Solwaraspora sp. WMMD1047: one gene and its partners. The main gene of each other region encodes a partner of the protein of the gene in region 3 in a complex. Links are inferred from orthologs where the notes say so. Each region holds a gene or a part of one and is shown on either strand. Other genes may lie near its edges.

Region 1 (6,562 bases), 5.3 Mb from region 3 along the record:
CTCTCGCCGTTCGTTTCCCTCAGCCGCCGGGCTCCCCTCTCCCGCCCGGCGGCGCTGGATCACGCCCGGAGGCATTGACGGCTGCCTTTCATCGGGCCAAACTGGAGTCAGCTGAAGGCAAACGAAAGCAAACGCAAGATCAATCATCCAGGATCTTGGAGGATCGGATGGTGGCAACGACCGCGCGGGCCCGACAGCCCGTCCGACCCCGGGTGCTGTTGCGGGCCGTACCGGCACTCGATCCGCCCTACGAGGACGAGACGGACCCGGTCCGGTGGTCGTTCGGCCCCGACGGCGCGCGATTCGACCCCGGGCAACTCGCGTTGCAGCTGTCTGTGGCCTCCGACGCGACCGGCATCGCCATGCCCGGACCGCCGCCACCGGACGGCCGGCGCGACACCGTCGCGGCACCGACCACCTCGACACCACTGGCGGCACTGGCCACGGCAACCGCTCCAGCACCATCGGGCGCGGCGACACCCGGCGCGGCAGCAGGCACGGCGGCACCGGGCGTGGCGACACCCGGCGCGGCATCGGGCACGGTGACGCCCGTCGCGGCGCTGGCCACGGCGACGCCGGAGGCGGAGCGGGCCGCCCGGCGGTTCCTGGGCTGTTGCCTGGAGGTGCTCAACGGGTACCGGCCGGCGGCACAGCTGCGGCCGTTGCTCGCTCCGGCCGGCGCCGCCACCATGATCGAGCACCTGGTGCTGGCGACCGGGCTGGTCCCGGCCCGCCCGCGGGGCCGCCCCGGAACGCCGCCCGGCGCACGCCCCGCGGGCTCGGCCGACCCGGTCCGGCTCAGGAGGTTTCGGGTGTGCGAGCCGGCGGCCGGCGTCGCCGAGACGGCTGCCGCACTCGGGGTCGCCGGCCGCACCTGGGCGATGGCCTTCCGGCTGGAACGCCGGCGCGGTAGCTGGCTGGGCACCACGGCGCAGGTCTGGGCGCACCGCGTCCGCGGCGCGACGGACCCCGGGACCGGCCGCACCTGCTGACCGGGGACCAGCTTCGACCGGTGAGTCACCGCGTGCCGAGGACCCCATCTCATGACCGGCCGCCGTGCAGGGGACCCCTCTCCCAGGATCGGCCGCCGTGCAGAGGACCCCGATTCCGGGATCGGCCCCCGCGCGGAGGACCCGATCCCAGGATCAGCCGGGTGTCGGGGTCAGGCGCCGCCGCCGGGAGCGCCGTGGCACCGCTTGTACTTGCGTCCGGACCCGCACGGGCACGGCGCGTTGCGGGACGGACCGTTGCTGCTCACGGCCTGCCCGGGGGCCGGGCGGCGGGCGGCACCCGCCCGGGCCGGCGACGGCGGCGGACCGCCCACACCCAGCGCCGGTGCCTGCGGTTCCTGCCGTTCGACGGCGACTCCGCCGCCACCGGCCGCGCCGTCGATCGTCGGGGCGGAGTACTGCAACCCCTGCGGACGGGGCGCCCGGCCGAGACCCTTGGCCTTGATCTCGACCGGCGGCTGGTTGAGCACCACCGGGGCCGCGCCCTGCGGGGCGGTCTGCGGCTCCTCTACCTGGACCTCCACGTTGTAGAGGAAGCCGACGGTCTCCTCCTTGATGCCGTCCATCATGGTGGCGAACATCGCGAAGCCCTCACGCTGGTACTCCACCACCGGGTCCCGCTGGGCGTACGCCCGCAGGCTGATCCCCTCCTGCAGGTAGTCCATCTCGTAGAGGTGCTCGCGCCACTTCCGGTCGATGACCTGCAGCAGCACCATCCGTTCCAGCTGCCGCAGCGCCTCGGTGCCGAGCTCGGCCTCGCGCCGCTCGTACGCGGCGTGCGCGTCCTCCTTGAGCCGGGCGAGCAGGAAGTCGGCGTCGAAGTTGTTGCGCTCGCCGCCCACCTCGTCCTCAAGGTCCTCGATGGTGACGCTGATCGGGTAGAGCTGCTTGAGGCTGGACCAGAGCTGGTCGAGATCCCAGTCCTCGGCGTACCCCTCGCTTGTCGCGCCGGTCACGTAGGCGGTGACCACGTCGTCGATCATGTGCTGGACCTGGTCGTGCAGGTCCTCGCCGTCGAGCACCCGCTTGCGCTCGGCGTACACGACCTGGCGTTGCTTGTTGAGCACCTCGTCGTACTTCAGGACGTTCTTGCGGATCTCGGCGTTCTGGCCCTCGATCTGCGCCTGCGCGCTCTTGATCTGCCGGGTGACCATCTTCGACTCGATCGGCACGTCCTCGGGGATGTTGAAGCGCTCCATCACCGCCTCGACCGCACCCGCCCGGAACCGCCGCATCAGCTCGTCCTGCAGCGACAGGTAGAAGCGGGATTCGCCGGGGTCACCCTGGCGCCCGGACCGGCCGCGGAGCTGGTTGTCGATGCGTCGCGACTCGTGCCGCTCGGTGCCGAGCACGTAGAGCCCACCAACCGAGGAGACCTCCTCGGCCTCGGTGTCACACGCCTGCTTCCAGCGCGGCATCAGCTCTTCGAGTGCCTTGGTGTAGTCGTCGGCGTGCTCGACCGGGTCGAGGCCGCGCTGGCGCAGCTCGCTTGCCGCCAGGTATTCCGGGTTGCCGCCGAGCAGGATGTCGGTGCCCCGGCCGGCCATGTTCGTGGCGACCGTGACCCCGCCCTTGCGACCCGCCTGCGCGATGATCTCGGCTTCCTTCGCGTGGAACTTGGCGTTCAGCACGGCGTGTGGGATGCCCCGGCGACGCAGCAGCTGGGACAGGATCTCCGAGTTCTCCACCGACACCGTGCCGACCAGCACCGGCTGGCCGACCGCGTGCCGCTCCGCGATGTCCTCGACCACGGCGTTGAACTTCGCCTTCTCGGTCTTGTAGATCACGTCGGGCATGTCCATCCGGACCATCGGGCGGTGGGTGGGGATGGTCACCACGCCCACCTTGTAGACCTTGTTGAACTCGCCGGCCTCGGTCTGGGCGGTACCGGTCATGCCGGAGAGCTTGCTGTAGAGGCGGAAGTAGTTCTGCAGGGTGATCGTGGCCAGCGTCTGGTTCTCCTGCTTGATCTCCACGCCCTCTTTGGCCTCGATGGCCTGGTGCATGCCCTCGTTGTACCGCCGGCCGTGCAGGATGCGGCCGGTGAACTCGTCGACGATCAGCACCTCGCCGTCGCTGACGATGTAGTCCTTGTCGCGCTTGTAGAGCTCCTTGGCCTTGATCGCGTTGTTCAGGTAGCCCACCAGCGGCGTGTTCACCGACTCGTAGAGGTTGTCGATGCCGAGCCGGTCCTCGACCTTGGCGACGCCGCGCTCGGTGACCGCGATGGTGCGCTTGGCGTAGTCGACCTCGTAGTCGCCGGAGCCGTCCTTGCCGGGCTGCAGCCGGGCCACCACGCCGGCGAACTCGCCGTACCAGCGGGCCGAGTGCTCGGCCGGGCCGGAGATGATCAACGGCGTACGGGCCTCGTCGATCAGGATCGAGTCGACTTCGTCGACGATCGCGAAGTTGTGCCCGCGCTGCACCAGCTCATCCTTTGACCAGGACATGTTGTCGCGCAGGTAGTCGAAGCCGAACTCGTTGTTGGTGCCGTAGGTGATGTCGGCCTGGTACGCGGCCCGGTGCTCGGCGGACGGCCGGTTCGGCAGGATCACGCCGACGGTCAGGCCGAGGAACTCGTGCACCCGCCCCATCCAGGCGGCGTCCCGCTCGGCCAGGTAGTCGTTCACCGTGACGATGTGCACGCCCTTGCCGGAGAGCGCGTTCAGGTAGGCCGGCATGACCGAGGTCAGGGTCTTGCCCTCACCGGTCTTCATCTCGGCGATGTTGCCGAAGTGCAGCGCCGCGCCACCCATCACCTGGACGTCGTACGGGCGCTGGCCGAGCACCCGGGCGGCCGCCTCCCGGGCCACGGCGAACGCCTCCGGCAGCAGGTCGTCGAGGGACTCGCCGTCCGCGATCCGCTCCCGGAACTGCTCGGTCAGGCCGCGCAGGTCCTCGTCGGAGAGGTCGACATAGTCGTCCTCGATCGAGTTGACGGCGTTCGCGACGGCCTTGAGCCGCCGCACCATGCGGCCTTCGCCAGCGCGGAGGAACTTTTCGAGAATCGACACGGATCAACGCTCCCCTAGACGGTCTGCCGAACCATCGTAGGCGCATCGTCGCCGCAACCGTGAGCCACGGCGCAGGCTGGCGGCCGGGAAGCGGACAAAACCCCCAGCAATCTGCGAACAGCGCGAAGAATCCGGTTACGCCGTGCGCGAACCCTCCGGCACGATGGCCAGATGGAGCGGGTGGAGATCAACGAGGGTGGTCTGCTGCTGCGGCCCTGGGCGGCGCCCGACGCGGCGGCCGTCCACCGGGCCTGCCAGGATCCGGACATCCAGCGCTGGACCTCCGTGCCCACCCCCTACCTGCGCGAACACGCCATCGACTTCGTGACCGTGCGCGCCGCCGACGCTTGGACCCACGGGCACAGCGCCCCGTTCGCGGTCTGCGACGCCGCCACCGGTGAGCTGCTCGGCTCCTGCGGACTGGTCACGATCGACCCCCGGCTGAAATCCGGCGAGATCGGCTACTGGACGGCGCCCTGGGCCCGCGGGCGGGGGGTGACCGTCCGGGCGACCCGGGCCGTGTGCCGGTGGGCGTTCGAGCAGCTCGGCCTGCGGCGGATCATCTGGCAGGCGGCGCTGGGCAACCACGCCTCCCGGCTGGTCGCCCTGCGGGCCGGCTTCCGGGTCGAGGGCCGGCTCCGACGGGCTGACACCCGGCCCGGAGAGCCGCCGGACGGCTGGATCGGCTCGCTGCTCCCGGCCGACCTGGCCGCGCCCCCGGACGCGGAGCCCCGCGACCAGCCCGGTCACCACCCGGGCCCGGAGCCACGGCAACGTCCGGGCGGCGGGGCGATGACCGGGCGGCGGACCCCGTTCGCCGGGCGGGGCTCGATGCTGGCCCGGCGGGCCGCCGTCTTCGGCCACGACCAACCGGTTCTCTTCGCCACCGCCCGGCCGGCGGGCACCCCGGGCCAGCCGGAGCCGGCCGGGGAGATCAGACTGCGCGCACCGGAGCCGAAGGACGTGCCGGAGATCGTGACCGCCTGCCGGGATCCGGAGACGGTCCGCTGGGTCGACCTGCCGGACCCCTACCTGGCCAGCGACGCCGAGGGCTTCGTGACCGGGTACGCCCCGACCCTGTGGGCCGGCGGCGACGGCGCGGTCTTCACCATCGCCGACCACTCCGACCGGTACGCGGGCACCATCGCGCTGCGCCTGTCACCGGCGGACCCCGCCGTCGCCGACGTCGGCGTACTCGTCGCGCCGCACGCCCGGGGGCGGGGCCACTGTGCGGCGGCACTCGCCGCGGTCTGCGCCTGGGGCTGCACCACGCTGGGGCTGGCCCGGATCGAGTGGAAGGCGCAGGTCGGTAACCTGGCGTCCCGGCGGGCCGCCGAGCGGGCCGGCTTCGTCATCGAGGGGGTGGCCCGGGGCGGCCTGAGTCACCGGGGAAGCCGCCGCGACGCCTGGCTCGGCGCGTTCGTGCCCGAGGCGGCCGGCGTCCCCGGGGCGGCCGGCGTCCCCGGGGCGGCCGGCGTCCCCGGGGCGGCCGGCGTACCCGGGGCGGCCGGCGTACCCGGGGCGGCCGGATCGGCACCGGTGGCGCGGGGCGCCGGGGAAACCGCCGCCGGCTGACAACCGCCGCCGGCTGCCGGGAGAGCATCGCCTCCGACTGACGGAAGAACTGACTGACAGGAGAACGACGGGTGCGGCCGGAGACCATCGAGACCGACCGGGTGCGGCTGCGGCGTTACCAGGAGACCGACATCGCGGACCTGATGGCCGGCTGCGGCGATCCGCTCACCCGGCGGTTCCTGCCGGCTCTGCCCGACCCGTACACCGAGATCGACGCCCGGTGGTGGATCGCCGACGGATCGGGTGCCGAGTGGGCCGCCGGTGGCGCGGCGTACGCCATCGCCGACCCGGGCAGCGACCGGCTGCTGGGCGGCATCGGGATCGGCAACGTGCAGCGGCTGCGCGGCCAGGGCGAGGTGGGCTACTGGGTGGCGCCGTGGGCCCGGCGTCAGGGTGTTGCCACGGCCGCCGTGACCGCCCTCGTCGACCGGGCGTTCGCGACGGGGTTCACCCGGCTGGAACTGCTCACCCACCTGGACAACGGGCCGAGCCAGCGGGTCGCGCTCGCCGCCGGCTTCCAGCGGGAGGGGGTCCGGCGGGGCGCCGGACCGGGGCGCGGCGGGGGCCGCCGCGACCTGCTCGGCTGGGCCCGGTTGGCGGGCGACCCGGCCGGCCCGACCCCCCGGACCCTGCCCGACCTGCCCGGCGGGCGGCTGACCGACGGGGTGGTGGTGCTGCGCCCGCTGGCGGCGGCCGACACCGACTTCCTCTTCGCCCTGCAGCGACTCCCCGAGGTGGTGGCGACGAGCGTTCCGCCGTTGGCCCCGGAGCGGAGCGCCATCGCCGCCAAGTGCGCCGGGGCGGAGAGCAGTTGGCTCGCCGGCAGCCGCGCCGATCTGGTCATCCTCGACGCCGCCAGCGGCGAGCCGGCGGGCGAGATCGGCCTGTACTACCAGGAGCCGCCGACCGGGCAGGCGATGATCGGCTACGCGATGCTGCCAGCCTGGCGCGGGCGCGGCTACC
Region 2 (5,802 bases), 4.0 Mb from region 3 along the record:
GGCCTCCTGCATCTTCGACGCCGGTCTGACCAAGGTGATCGGCAACCAGGTCAAGGTCGTCGGCTGGTACGACAACGAGTGGGGCTACTCCAACCGCCTGGTCGACCTGGTGAAGCTGGTGGGTTCGCAGCAGTGAGCATCCGTACCCTCGACGATCTGCTCGCCGAGGGGGTCTCGGGTCGGCGCGTGCTGGTGCGCGCCGACCTGAACGTCCCCCTCGACAAGCAGTCCGGCGCGATCACCGACGACGGCCGGGTACGGGCGGTGCTGCCCACGCTCACCGCCCTGCGCGACGCCGGTGCGGCCACCGTGGTGGTCTCGCACCTGGGCCGCCCCAAGGGCGAGCCGGACCCGAAGTACAGCCTGGCCCCGGTCGCCACCCGCCTGGGCGAGCTGCTCGAATCCCCGGTGCTGTTCGCCGAGGACACCGTCGGTGAGTCGGCCCGCGCGGCCGTCGAGGCGCTCGGTGCCGGCCAGGTCGCGCTGCTGGAGAACCTGCGGTTCAACCCGGGGGAGACCAGCAAGGACGCCGCCGAGCGGGAGGCCTTCGCCGACCAGCTCGCCGGGTTCGCCGAGGCGTACGTCGACGACGCGTTCGGTGCCGTGCACCGCAAGCACGCCAGCGTGTACGACGTGCCGGCCCGGCTGCCGCACGTGGCCGGCCGGCTGGTGCTGCGCGAGGTCGAGGTGCTCTCCAAGCTGGCCGAGAAGCCCGACCGGCCGTACGTGGTGGTGTTGGGCGGCTCGAAGGTCTCCGACAAGCTGGCCGTGATCGAGGCGCTGCTGCCCACCGTGGACCGGCTGCTGATCGGCGGCGGGATGTGCTTCACCTTCCTCAAGGCCCAGGGCCACGAGGTGGGCAGGTCGCTGCTCGAAGAGGAGATGGTCGACACCTGCCGGGACCTGCTGGCCCGCGCCGAGGGCCGGATCCTGCTGCCGGTGGACGTGGTGGCCGCCACCGCGTTCGCGGCCGAGGCCGAGCACGACACGGTGGACGCCGCCGCCATCCCGGCCGACCGGCTCGGGCTGGACATCGGCCCGCGCACGGTGGCCGAGTTCGCCTCGGCGCTCGGTGGGGCCCGCACGGTGTTCTGGAACGGACCGATGGGCGTGTTCGAGCTGGCACCGTTCGCCGCCGGTACCCGGGGCGTGGCCGAGGCGATCACCCGGGTGGACGGCTTCACCGTGGTCGGCGGCGGCGACTCGGCCGCCGCGGTCCGCGCGCTGGGCCTGGACGAGTCCTCGTTCGGGCACATCTCGACCGGCGGGGGTGCCTCGCTGGAGTACCTGGAGGGCAAGACCCTCCCCGGCATCGCCGCTCTGGAGACGTGATGGCTACCCCCGCCCGCCGGCCGCTGATGGCCGGCAACTGGAAGATGAACCTCAACCACCTTGAGGCCATCGCGCTGGTGCAGAAGCTGGCGTTCAGCCTGAACGAGCAGCAGCTCACCGACGTGGAGACGGTGGTGCTGCCACCGTTCACGGACCTGCGCAGCGTGCAGACCCTGATCGACGGGGACAAGCTGCTGATCGGGTACGGCGCGCAGGATCTGTCGCCGTACCAGTCCGGGGCGTACACCGGGGAGATCTCCGGGGCGATGCTGGCCAAGCTCGGCTGCCGGTACGTGGTGGTCGGCCACTCCGAGCGGCGGGCCTACCACCACGAGGACGACGCGTTGATCAACGCGAAGGTGCTGGCGGCGTTGGCGAACGACCTGACGCCGATCCTCTGCATCGGCGAGGGGCTGGAGATCCGCGAGGAGCTGCGGCACGTGCCGCACTGCTGCGACCAGCTCGACAACGCGCTGCGTGGGCTCAGCGCCGAGCAGGTCGAGAAGATGGTGGTCGCCTACGAGCCGGTCTGGGCGATCGGCACCGGCAAGACCGCCACGCCCGAGGACGCCCAGGAGGTCTGCGGGGCGGTCCGGGCGCGGCTGACCGAGTCGTACGGTGCCGAGCTGGCCGAAAAGGTCCGGGTGCTCTACGGCGGCTCGGTGAAGGCGGCGAACATCGCCGGGATCATGGCCCAGCCGGACGTCGACGGGGCATTGATCGGCGGGGCAAGTCTCGACGCCGACGAGTTCGCACAGATCTGCCGGTTCCCGGAGCACATCGCCCGCTGACGGCTCGCTATCCTTACGGGGCACCCCGCCCGTACGAGAGGACTGACCCTGCCATGCCGATCGCGTTCGCGTACACGTTGATCGTGTTGCTGACCCTCACCAGTGTCCTGCTCACCATGCTGATCCTGCTGCACCGGGGGAAGGGTGGCGGCCTGTCCAGCATGTTCGGCGGTGGGGTCAGCTCGAACCTGGCCGGCTCGTCGGTGGCCGAGAAGAACCTGGACCGTTACACCGTTCTGGTGGCGATCGTCTGGTTCGCCTGCATCGTCGGCCTCGGCCTCTGGCTCAAGCTGGCGATGAACTCGGCGACCTGATCACCCCTTACGGGCAAGATCCGGAGCCGGCGAAATTTCTGAGAACTCTTAAATTCTGCGCGCGGCCCCTTTCAAAGGGCCGCGCGCAGTTTATTCTTTGCTACTTCCGCTGCACCACCGTCGTGCCGCCACCGGCAGGTGGCGGACCCCCTCCGACGATAGGAGCGAGCAGCCGTGCCAAGTGGCAGCGCCATCCGCGGCACCCGAGTCGGTTCCGGTCCCCTGCGGCCCAGCGAGCGGTGTGAGCCCGCTCCCCGCCGCCCGGTCACCTACTGGTGCGCCAACCAGCACGTGGTGGAGATCCTGCTGGCCGTCGAGGCGGCCCCCCCGGCCACCTGGGACTGCCCGCACTGCGGTCAGCCGGCCGGCCAGGACGCCGGAAACCCGCCCGGCCGGCAGCGCCCCGAGCCCTACAAGTCGCACCTGGCCTACGTGAAGGAGCGGCGCAGCGAGGCGGACGGGGAGGCCATCCTCAACGAGGCGCTCGCCGCGCTGCGCCGCCGTCGCGGCGAGCGGTAGCCCTCTACCGGGCCGCCCCGACCTCGGCCGCCGCCGCCCGGTCCAGCGCCCAGAGGGTACGCGTGACGCCCCGGACCGCGGCCGCCGGCAGCCGCGCCGGTCCGGTGCCGGCCAGCGCGACGCCGACCGCCGGCGCCTTGTCCGCGCCGGTGGCGACCAGCCACACCTCCTCGGCCGTGTTGATCGTCGGCAGGGTGAGAGTGATCCGGACCGGCGGCGGTTTCGGGCTGTCCCGCACGGCGCTGACCGGCTGGCCGGGCTGGTCGATCGGGTGGTCGGGGAAGACCGAGGCGACGTGGCCGTCCTCGCCGACGCCGAGCATCAGCACGTCGAAGCGGGGGAGTGGGCCGGATCCGGCGGTCCTGGCCAGCTCGGCGGCGTACCGGGCTGCGGCGGCCGTCGGGTCCGGTCCGTCCGGTCCGTCGGCGGCCGGCATCGGGTGCACCCGGGCCGGGTCGAGCGGCACCGCGTCGAGCAGGGCCGCCCGGGCCTGGGTCTCGTTGCGGTCCGGGTCGCCGGCCGGCAGGAACCGCTCGTCGCCCCACCAGACGTCCACCCGGCTCCAGTCGACCGCGTCGCGGGCCGGCAGCTCGGCGACCGCCCGGTAGACGGCGGCGGCCACCCGGCCACCGGTCAGCACCACCGACGCCTCGCCGTGGGCCGCCTGGGCGTCGATCAGCTTCACGATCAGCCGGGCGGCGACCGCGTGGGCCAGCACCTCCCGGTCGTCGTGCGTCACCACCGTCGCCCCGGTCATGCCACCAGCCCGGCGGACGGTCCGGTGGGGGTGTCGGCCGGTAGACCCAGGCCCGACTCGTCGTGCGGGGCGGTGGGGTCGCGCCAGACGTGCACCCGCTGGTTGGAGCGGGACGGCAGGCCGGGGATGCCGGCGGTGGCGCCGAGCGCCTCGGCGTACACCTGGTCGGCGTCGAGCCGGCGCAGCTCCTCGGCCAACTCGTCACCGATCGGCCGGCGGGCCAGCGGGAGTTCCCGGTCGTCCTGGCCGGTCCGCTGGAACACCGCCGTGCCGTCGGTCCGGGTCAGGCTGAGCAGCTCACCGCTGGCGCAGCGCAGCTCCACCGTCCGCATCCGGGGCCACTCGGTGGTCGGCTCGAACCTGGGCCGCACCCCGAGCCGGGCGGTCAGCCAGCCGGACATCAGGGCCGCCGTCGGGTCGGCCGGCGGGGCGACCACGGTGGCGGCGTTCACCTGGCTGCCCTCGGCGGTGTCGAAGGCGCCGGCGACCAGGGTCCGCCACGGGGTGATCCGGGTCCAGGCCAGGTCGGTGTCGCCGGGGGCGTAGTCGCGGGCCCGCTGCCGCAGCGCCGCGATCGGGTCGGCGGCCTGGGCGCAGTCGGTGATCCGCCGGTCGGCCACCACGCCGAGGTAGTCGGTGGCGATCTCGTCCGGCGGGGCGCCGTGCCACCAGGTCACCACCGGCACGTCGGGCACCAGCAGCGGCATCACCACCGACTCGGCGTGCAGGCCGAGCCGGCCGTACATCCGCAGCACCACCGCCTCGCCCGGCCCGAGCCGGCCGCCGACCACGATCTCGGCGTCCAGCCGGCTGCGTTCGCGTTCGATGTCGGAGCGGACCACCACCAGCATCCGGCACGGATGCGCCGCCGAGGCGATCGTCACCGCGGCCTCCGCCTCGCGGACCCGCTGCTCGTCGACGATGACGATGAGCGTCAACGCCATCCCGCTGGCCACCCCGCCGCTGCGGCGCTCGGCGGCCAGCGCCTTGACCACCTCGTTGCCGCTGGTGTCCCAGAGACCGATCACAGTGCTCGCCCTTCCTGTCGTACGGCCGGCGGTGGGTTCACGCCCGCCTCCAGTGCCGGCCCTCGCGGGCCAGCATCTTGTCGGCGGCCCGTGGCCCCCACTCGCCGGCCCGGTACGGCTCCGGCTTCGTGCCCTGCCAGGCCTTCTCCAGCGGGTCGACCACCTGCCAGCTCTGTTCCACCTCGGCGGCGTCCGGGAACAGCGTCCGGTCGCCGATCAGCACGTCCAGCACCAGCCGCTCGTACGCCTCCGGGCTGGACTCGGTGAACGCCTCGCCGTACTGGAAGTCCATCGCGATGTCGCGGACCTCCATGGTGGTGCCCGGCACCTTGGAGCCGAACTTGAGCACCACGCCCTCGTCGGGCTGGACCCGGATCACCAGCTGGTTGTTGCCCAGCATCTCCATGTCGGTGGGGTTGAACGGCAGGTGCGGCGCCTTCTTGAACATGATGGCGACCTCGGTGACCCGGCGGGGCAAGCGCTTGCCGGCACGGACGTAGAAGGGCACCTCCGCCCACCTGCGGTTCTGGATGCCCAGCCGGATCGCGACGTAGGTCTCCGTGGTCGAGTCGGGTGGCACCCCCTTCTCGTCCAGGTAGCCGACGGCGCGTTGACCGCCCACCCAGCCGGGCAGGTACTGGCCCCGCACGGTGCCCCGGGAGACGTCCGCCGGCAGGGTGATCGCCCGCAGCACCTTCAGCTTCTCGGCCCGGATCTCGCTGGCGTCGAAGCTGGTCGGCTCCTCCATCGCCACCAGGGCGAGCAGCTGCAGCAGGTGGTTCTGCACCACGTCGCGGGTCGCGCCGGCGTCGTCGTAGAAGCCGGCACGGGAGCCGATGCCGACGTCCTCGGCCATGGTGATCTGCACCGAGTCGACGTAGCGCGAGTTCCACAGCGGCTCGAACAGGTTGTTGGCGAACCGCAGGGCGAGGATGTTCTGGACGGTTTCCTTGCCCAGGTAGTGGTCGATGCGGAACACGTCGTCGCGGGTGAAGACGTCGTCGACCAGGTCGTTGAGCGCCTTGGCCGAGGGCAGGTCGTAGCCGAACGGCTTCTCCACC
Region 3 (5,916 bases):
AGATCGACCAGGACCGGATCGATCGGCAGCGGGGCATGGACATCACGGTGGTCACCACCGCCAAGACGGACGACGAGGGTCGGGCGCTGCTCAAGCTTCTCGGCTTCCCGTTCAAAGCGGACCCGAGCAAGGAGAACTGAGCAATGGCGAAGAAGGCGCTGATCCTCAAGGCGGCCGCGAAGCCGAAGTTCTCGGTTCGCGCCTACACCCGCTGCCAGCGGTGCGGACGTCCGAAGGCGGTCTACCGCAAGTTCGGCCTCTGCCGGGTGTGCATCCGGGAGATGGCCCACCGCGGCGAGCTGCCCGGCGTGTCCAAGGCCTCCTGGTGAGGGCGTGCCCCGGCAACCGGCGGGGCGGGGATCGTAACCCGGTTGAGGCCCAGCTGCGTTCCGGCCGCGGGTCGGAACGAGGATCGCAACGCCGTAGGCCCCGGGCCGCGCGCCCCGGGAACCCCGGCGAGAAAGGCTGACGAAGAACCCATGACTATGACCGATCCGATCGCAGACATGCTCACCCGTCTGCGTAACGCCAACCAGGCGTACCACGACCAGGTGACGATGCCCTACTCGAAGATCAAGGCGAACATCGCCGAGGTCCTCAAGACCGAGGGTTACATCGCCACCTGGTCGGTCGAGGAGCCCGAGGAGGGTGTCGTCGGCAAGCGGCTGGTGGTCGAGCTGAAGTACGGCCAGAACCGGGAGCGGAGCCTGGCCGGCATCAAGCGGGTGTCCAAGCCCGGCCTGCGGGTGTACGCGAAGTCGGACGGGCTCCCGCGGGTGCTCGGCGGGCTCGGCGTGGCGATCATTTCGACGTCCCAGGGGCTGCTCACCGATCGGCAGGCCCGCAAGCGGAGCGTTGGCGGGGAAGTCCTCGCCTTCGTCTGGTAACGGAGAATCGATAATGTCGCGAATTGGACGCAAGTCGATCCCGGTGCCCTCCGGTGTCGACGTCACCATCGACGGGCGGACCGTCAAGGTCAAGGGCCCGAAGGGCGAGCTCTCCCAGACGCTCTCCGAGCCGATCACGGTCGAGCGCGGTGACGACGGGCACGTGCACGTCAACCGCCCGAACGACGAGCGCCGGGCCAAGGAGCTGCACGGGCTGAGCCGGACCCTGGTCGCCAACATGATCGTCGGAGTGACCGAGGGGTACCGCAAGACCCTGGAGATCGCCGGCACCGGCTACCGGGTCACCGCCAAGGGCAGCGACCTGGAGTTCGCGCTCGGCTTCTCGCACCCGGTGCAGGTGCCCGCGCCGGCCGGCATCACCTTCACGGTGGAGCGGCCGACGCTGTTCCACGTGGCCGGCATCGACAAGCAGTTGGTCGGCGAGGTGGCCGCCAACATCCGGAAGATCCGCCCGCCGGAGCCCTACAAGGGCAAGGGTGTCAAGTACCAGGGCGAGGTCATCCGCCGCAAGGCTGGAAAGGCAGGTAAGAAGTGACCGCCACGCTGCTCAAGCGCCGCCGCGGCGTCGCCGCCAAGCGCGCCATCGGGCGGGCGCGTCGGCACTTCCGCGTCCGCAAGAACGTCAGCGGCACCGCGGAGCGGCCCCGTCTGGTCGTCACCCGCTCGCTGCGGCACATCACCGCCCAGATCGTCGACGACACCAAGGGGCACACCCTGGCGTCGGCGTCGACCCTGGACGCGTCGATCCGCGGCACCGAGGGCGACAAGAGTGCCCTGGCCGGCAAGGTCGGTGCGCTGGTCGCCGAGCGGGCCAAGGCCGCCGGCGTCGGCAAGGTCGTCTTCGACCGCGGCGGCAACCGGTACGGTGGGCGGCTCGCCGCCCTGGCGGACGCCGCCCGCGAAGCCGGCCTCGAGTTCTAGTAACCCCGTCACGAGAGAGAAGGAAGGCTGCTGATGCCAGGTCAACAGCGCCGTGGCGGCGGGTCCGGTGGCAACGAGGGTGGTCGCCGCGACAACCGCCGTGAGGGCGGCCGCGGAAACGCGCCCGTCGAGAAGACCCCGCACCTTGAGCGGGTCGTCGCGATCAACCGAGTTGCCAAGGTCGTGAAGGGTGGTCGTCGCTTCAGCTTCACCGCCCTGGTGATCGTGGGCGACGGCGACGGCACGGTCGGCGTGGGCTACGGAAAGGCCAAGGAGGTGCCGGCGGCGATCGCCAAGGGCGTCGAGGAGGCCAAGAAGCACTTCTTCAAGGTGCCGCGGATCGCCGCGTCGATCCCGCACCCGGTGCTCGGCGAGGACGCCGCCGGAGTGGTACTGCTCAAGCCGGCCAGCGCCGGTACCGGTGTGATCGCCGGTGGTCCGGTGCGCGCCGTGCTGGAGTGTGCCGGAATTCACGACGTGCTCTCCAAGAGCCTCGGGTCGTCGAACGCGATCAACATCGTGCACGCGACCGTCGCGGCCCTGAAGAGCCTCGAGTCGCCGGAGGCGGTGGCCACCCGTCGTGGCCTGCCGGTCGAGGACGTGGCGCCGGCCGCGATGCTGGCGGCCCGGGCGGGGGTGACGTCCTGATGGCACGGCTCAAGGTCACGCAGGTCCGATCCAACATCGGGACCAAGCACAACCAGCGGGAGTCGCTGCGTTCGCTCGGGCTCAAGCGGATCAATGACGTGGTGGTCAAGGAGGACCGTCCCGAGATCCGGGGCATGATCTTCAAGGTGAACCACCTCGTGACGGTCGAGGAGGTCGACTGATGACGATCAAGGTGCACCATCTCCGTCCGGCGCCCGGGGCGAAGACCCCGAAGACGCGGGTCGGTCGTGGTGAGGGCTCCAAGGGCAAGACCGCCGGCCGGGGTACCAAGGGCTCGAAGGCCCGCAAGAACATCTCCGCGGCCTTCGAGGGTGGTCAGATGCCGCTGCACATGCGGCTGCCGAAGCTGAAGGGCTTCAAGAACCGGTTCAAGGTCGTCTACCAGGTGGTCAACCTGGACCGGCTCGCCGAGCTCTTCCCCGACGGCGGACAGGTCGGTCCCCGGGAGATGGTCGACGCCGGCGCGGTCCGCAAGGGCCAGCCGGTCAAGGTCCTCGGCACCGGTGACCTCGGTGGTGTGACGCTCCAGGTGTCGGCGCACGCGTTCAGCGCGTCGGCGAAGGAGAAGATCGCCGCAGCCGGTGGCTCCGCCACCGAGCTTTAGGTCTCACGTGGGTCCGTGGCGCTCGGCCGGTCTCGATCGGCGGGCGCCACGGCCTACGCAGCGGCCCTGCGGTATCGGTAACATCGGAGCCGGTGTATGTTCTCCGGGCGCACCTGCCCCGGAACGCGCCGGACTGTTAGAGTCCGATCCCAGCTAGGGATATCGGGTTCACCGCCCGACAACCACCCCACCCCGCCACGAACCACCGGCGGCCCGCTTCGCGCAGGAGGAAGAAGTTGCTCTCCGCCTTTCTCAGTGCGTTCCGCACGCCTGACCTGCGCAAGAAGCTGCTGTTCACAGTAGGCATCATCGCGGTCTACCGGCTCGGCGCGACGCTGCCCAGCCCGGGCGTCTCCTACGGCAACGTGCAGCGATGCATCGACACCGTCGAGACCCAGGGCGTGTTCACGCTGCTGAACCTCTTCTCCGGTGGTGCGCTGCTGTCGCTGTCGGTCTTCGCGCTGGGCATCATGCCCTACATCACCGCGTCGATCATCCTGCAACTGCTCACCGTGGTCATCCCGCGGTTGGAGCAGCTCCGCAAGGAGGGCCAGTCCGGCCAGGCGAAGATCACCCAGTACACCCGCTACCTGACGCTGGGCCTCGGTGTGCTGCAGGCGTCGGCGTTCGTGGCGCTGGCTCGGTCCGGCCAGCTCTTCAACGGCCAGTGCGACGAGTTCCCGATCATCCCCGAGGGCACCGGGCTGCCGATGTGGCTGACGGTGTCGATCCTGGTGGTCACCATGACCGCCGGCACCGGCATGGTGATGTGGCTCGGCGAGCTGATCACCGACCGCGGCGTCGGCAACGGCATGTCCGTGCTGATCTTCACCTCGATCGCGGCCCGGCTCCCCAGCGAGGGCTGGTCGATCAAGACCACCCACGGCTGGGACATGTTCGGCCTGGTGATCGTGCTGGTGCTGGTCGTCATCACCCTGGTGGTCTTCATCGAGCAGTCGCAGCGCCGGATCCCGGTCCAGTACGCGAAGCGGATGATCGGCCGGCGGATGTACGGCGGCACCTCCACCTACATCCCGCTGAAGGTCAACCAGGCGGGTGTGATCCCGGTCATCTTCGCCTCCTCGCTGCTCTACCTGCCGCAGTTGGCGCTGCAGTTCTTCGACCCGAACGACCCGGGCGACGTGCAGGCCTGGGTGCAGAACAACCTCGCCGACCCGCGCAGCCCGATCTACATCGTCGTCTACTTCCTCATGATCATTTTCTTCACGTACTTCTACGTGTCGATCACGTTCAACCCGACCGAGGTCGCGGACAACATGAAGAAGTACGGCGGTTTCGTACCGGGCATCCGGCCGGGCAAGCCGACCGCGGACTACCTCGACTTCATCCTCAGCCGGATCACCCTCCCCGGCGCCTTCTACCTGGGCCTGGTCTCGATCCTGCCGAACTTCTTCTTCATCTGGCTGGACAGCGACCAGTACGTGAACTTCCCCTTCGGCGGCACCGCGGTGCTCATCATGGTCGGCGTCGGTCTGGAGACGGTGAAGCAGATCGAGAGCCAACTCATGCAGCGGAACTACGAAGGGTTCCTGCGGTAGATGCGACTGGTTCTGGTCGGTCCCCCCGGGGCGGGAAAGGGGACCCAGGCCGAGTTCATCGCCGCCCACCTGGCCGTGCCCAAAATCTCGACCGGGGACATCTTCCGGGCCAACGTCTCCCAGGGCACGCCGCTGGGAGTCGAGGCCAAGCGCTACATGGACGCCGGCAAGCTGGTGCCCGACGAGGTCACCATCAACATGGTCCGCAGCCGGCTCGCCGAGCCGGACGCCGGCGAGGGCTTCCTGCTGGACGGCTTCCCGCGTACCACCCCGCAGGCGGCTGCCCTGGACAAGCTCCTGGCTGACCTGGGCACCGCACTCGACCTGGTGCTGGAGCTGGTGGTCGACGACGACGAGGTGATTCGCCGGCTCTCCGGCCGGCGGACCTGCCGGGGCTGCGGCAAGATCTGGCACGTCGAGTTCGACGCCCCCAGCACCGAGGGTGTCTGCGACCGGTGCGGGGCAGACCTGTTCCAGCGCGACGACGACAAGGCCGAGACGATCGCCGAGCGGCTCCGGGAGTACGCCGACAAGACCGCGCCGCTCGTCGACTACTACGGCGCCCAGGGCAAGCTGGTCGGCATCGACGCCACCGGGCCGGTGGAGGACGTCACGGTCCGGGCCATCGACGCGCTGCGCTCGTACGGCGGATAGGCTCGGTTCATGCGCCGTCACCAGCTGGACATCCAGCTGAAGACCCCTGACCAGATCGACCGGATGCGGGCCGCCGGGCTGGTCGTCGCCGCCGCGCTCGCCCAGATGCGGGCGGCGGTCGCCCCGGGCGTCTCCACCGCCGACCTGGACGCGATCGCCGAGTCGGTGATCCGGGATGCCGGCGCGGTGCCGTCGTTCAAGGGCTACCACGGTTTCCCGGCGTCGATCTGTTCCTCGGTCAACGAGCAGGTGGTGCACGCCATCCCCGCCGCCGACCAGGTGCTCCGCGCGGGTGACCTGATCTCGATCGACTGCGGCGCGGTGCTGGACGGCTGGCACGGCGACGCGGCGATCACCGTCGGGGTCGGCGAGGTGCGCCCGGAACTGCTCCGGATGGCGCAGGTCGCCGAGGACGCGATGTGGGCCGGGATCGCGGCCGCCGCCCGCGGCGCGGCCACCGGACGCGGCAAGCTCACCGACATCTCGTACGCGATCGAGCGGGCGGTCCGGCGCGGCGGCCGGTACGGCATCGTCGACGGGTACGGCGGGCACGGCATCGGCACCGAGATGCACCAGGACCCGCACGTGCTCAACCACGGCC

What was found.
Region 1: the proteins of secY (region 3) and secA are in contact, whole or in part, in a crystal structure (PDB 3DIN), measured with the Thermotoga maritima proteins. The link is inferred for Solwaraspora sp. WMMD1047 from one-to-one orthologs. Residues at the interface, in WP_004081795.1 of Thermotoga maritima: Glu108, Gly109, Glu110, Glu111, Ala236, Glu237, Arg238, Arg239, Ile240, Thr241, Ile242, Gln243, Tyr244, Ala245, Arg246, Arg247, Val248, Thr249, Gly250, Arg251, Arg252, Val253, Tyr254, Gly256, Ala257, Ser258, Thr259, Tyr260, Leu261, Pro262; in WP_004082002.1 of Thermotoga maritima: Glu261, Ala262, Arg263, Lys300, Ala301, Arg302, Thr303, Ile304, Ile305, Leu323, Tyr324, Asp325, Pro326, Val329, Ser330, Tyr333, Ile336, Lys340, Phe345, Val349, Glu363, Phe364, Tyr374, Ser375, Gly376, Gly377, Glu393, Ile395, Thr482, Ser483.
Region 2: secY (region 3) and secG share a complex: the UniProt entries of both Escherichia coli proteins name them as parts of the sec protein translocase complex. The link is inferred for Solwaraspora sp. WMMD1047 from one-to-one orthologs.

What each region holds. Positions count from the first base shown.
Region 1 is NZ_JARUBL010000001.1:6,072,669-6,079,230, forward strand. Bases 963-4,411 are described here. They hold secA (preprotein translocase subunit SecA), read right to left. Parts: upstream 4,025-4,411; coding sequence 1,163-4,024; downstream 963-1,162. Other genes in these bases: O7627_RS27765 (Rv3235 family protein), read left to right, coding at 963-992; O7627_RS27775 (GNAT family N-acetyltransferase), read left to right, coding at 4,196-4,411. Outside these bases: more of O7627_RS27765, read left to right, coding at 168-962; more of O7627_RS27775, read left to right, coding at 4,412-5,599; O7627_RS27780 (GNAT family N-acetyltransferase), read left to right, coding at 5,671-6,562. UniProt on the Escherichia coli protein: Required for protein export, interacts with the SecYEG preprotein conducting channel.
Region 2 is NZ_JARUBL010000001.1:4,809,034-4,814,835, reverse strand. What follows is about bases 1,118-3,806. They hold secG (preprotein translocase subunit SecG), read left to right. Parts: upstream 1,118-2,176; coding sequence 2,177-2,437; downstream 2,438-3,806. Other genes in these bases: O7627_RS21810 (glucose-6-phosphate dehydrogenase assembly protein OpcA), read right to left, coding at 3,710-3,806; pgl (6-phosphogluconolactonase), read right to left, coding at 2,961-3,713; O7627_RS21820 (RNA polymerase-binding protein RbpA), read left to right, coding at 2,612-2,956; tpiA (triose-phosphate isomerase), read left to right, coding at 1,332-2,123; O7627_RS21835 (phosphoglycerate kinase), read left to right, coding at 1,118-1,332. Also shown: gap (type I glyceraldehyde-3-phosphate dehydrogenase), read left to right, coding at 1-136; more of O7627_RS21835, read left to right, coding at 133-1,117; more of O7627_RS21810, read right to left, coding at 3,807-4,741; zwf (glucose-6-phosphate dehydrogenase), read right to left, coding at 4,779-5,802. UniProt on the Escherichia coli protein: Subunit of the protein translocation channel SecYEG. Overexpression of some hybrid proteins has been thought to jam the protein secretion apparatus resulting in cell death; while this may be true it also results in FtsH-mediated degradation of SecY.
Region 3 is NZ_JARUBL010000001.1:810,240-816,155, forward strand. What follows is about bases 2,697-5,499. They hold secY (preprotein translocase subunit SecY), read left to right. Parts: upstream 2,697-3,338; coding sequence 3,339-4,661; downstream 4,662-5,499. Other genes in these bases: rplO (50S ribosomal protein L15), read left to right, coding at 2,697-3,102; O7627_RS03855 (adenylate kinase), read left to right, coding at 4,662-5,315; map (type I methionyl aminopeptidase), read left to right, coding at 5,325-5,499. In the rest of the region: rplE (50S ribosomal protein L5), read left to right, coding at 1-140; O7627_RS03815 (type Z 30S ribosomal protein S14), read left to right, coding at 144-329; rpsH (30S ribosomal protein S8), read left to right, coding at 480-887; rplF (50S ribosomal protein L6), read left to right, coding at 901-1,443; rplR (50S ribosomal protein L18), read left to right, coding at 1,452-1,829; rpsE (30S ribosomal protein S5), read left to right, coding at 1,863-2,477; rpmD (50S ribosomal protein L30), read left to right, coding at 2,477-2,659; more of rplO, read left to right, coding at 2,659-2,696; more of map, read left to right, coding at 5,500-5,916. UniProt on the Escherichia coli protein: The central subunit of the protein translocation channel SecYEG. Consists of two halves formed by TMs 1-5 and 6-10.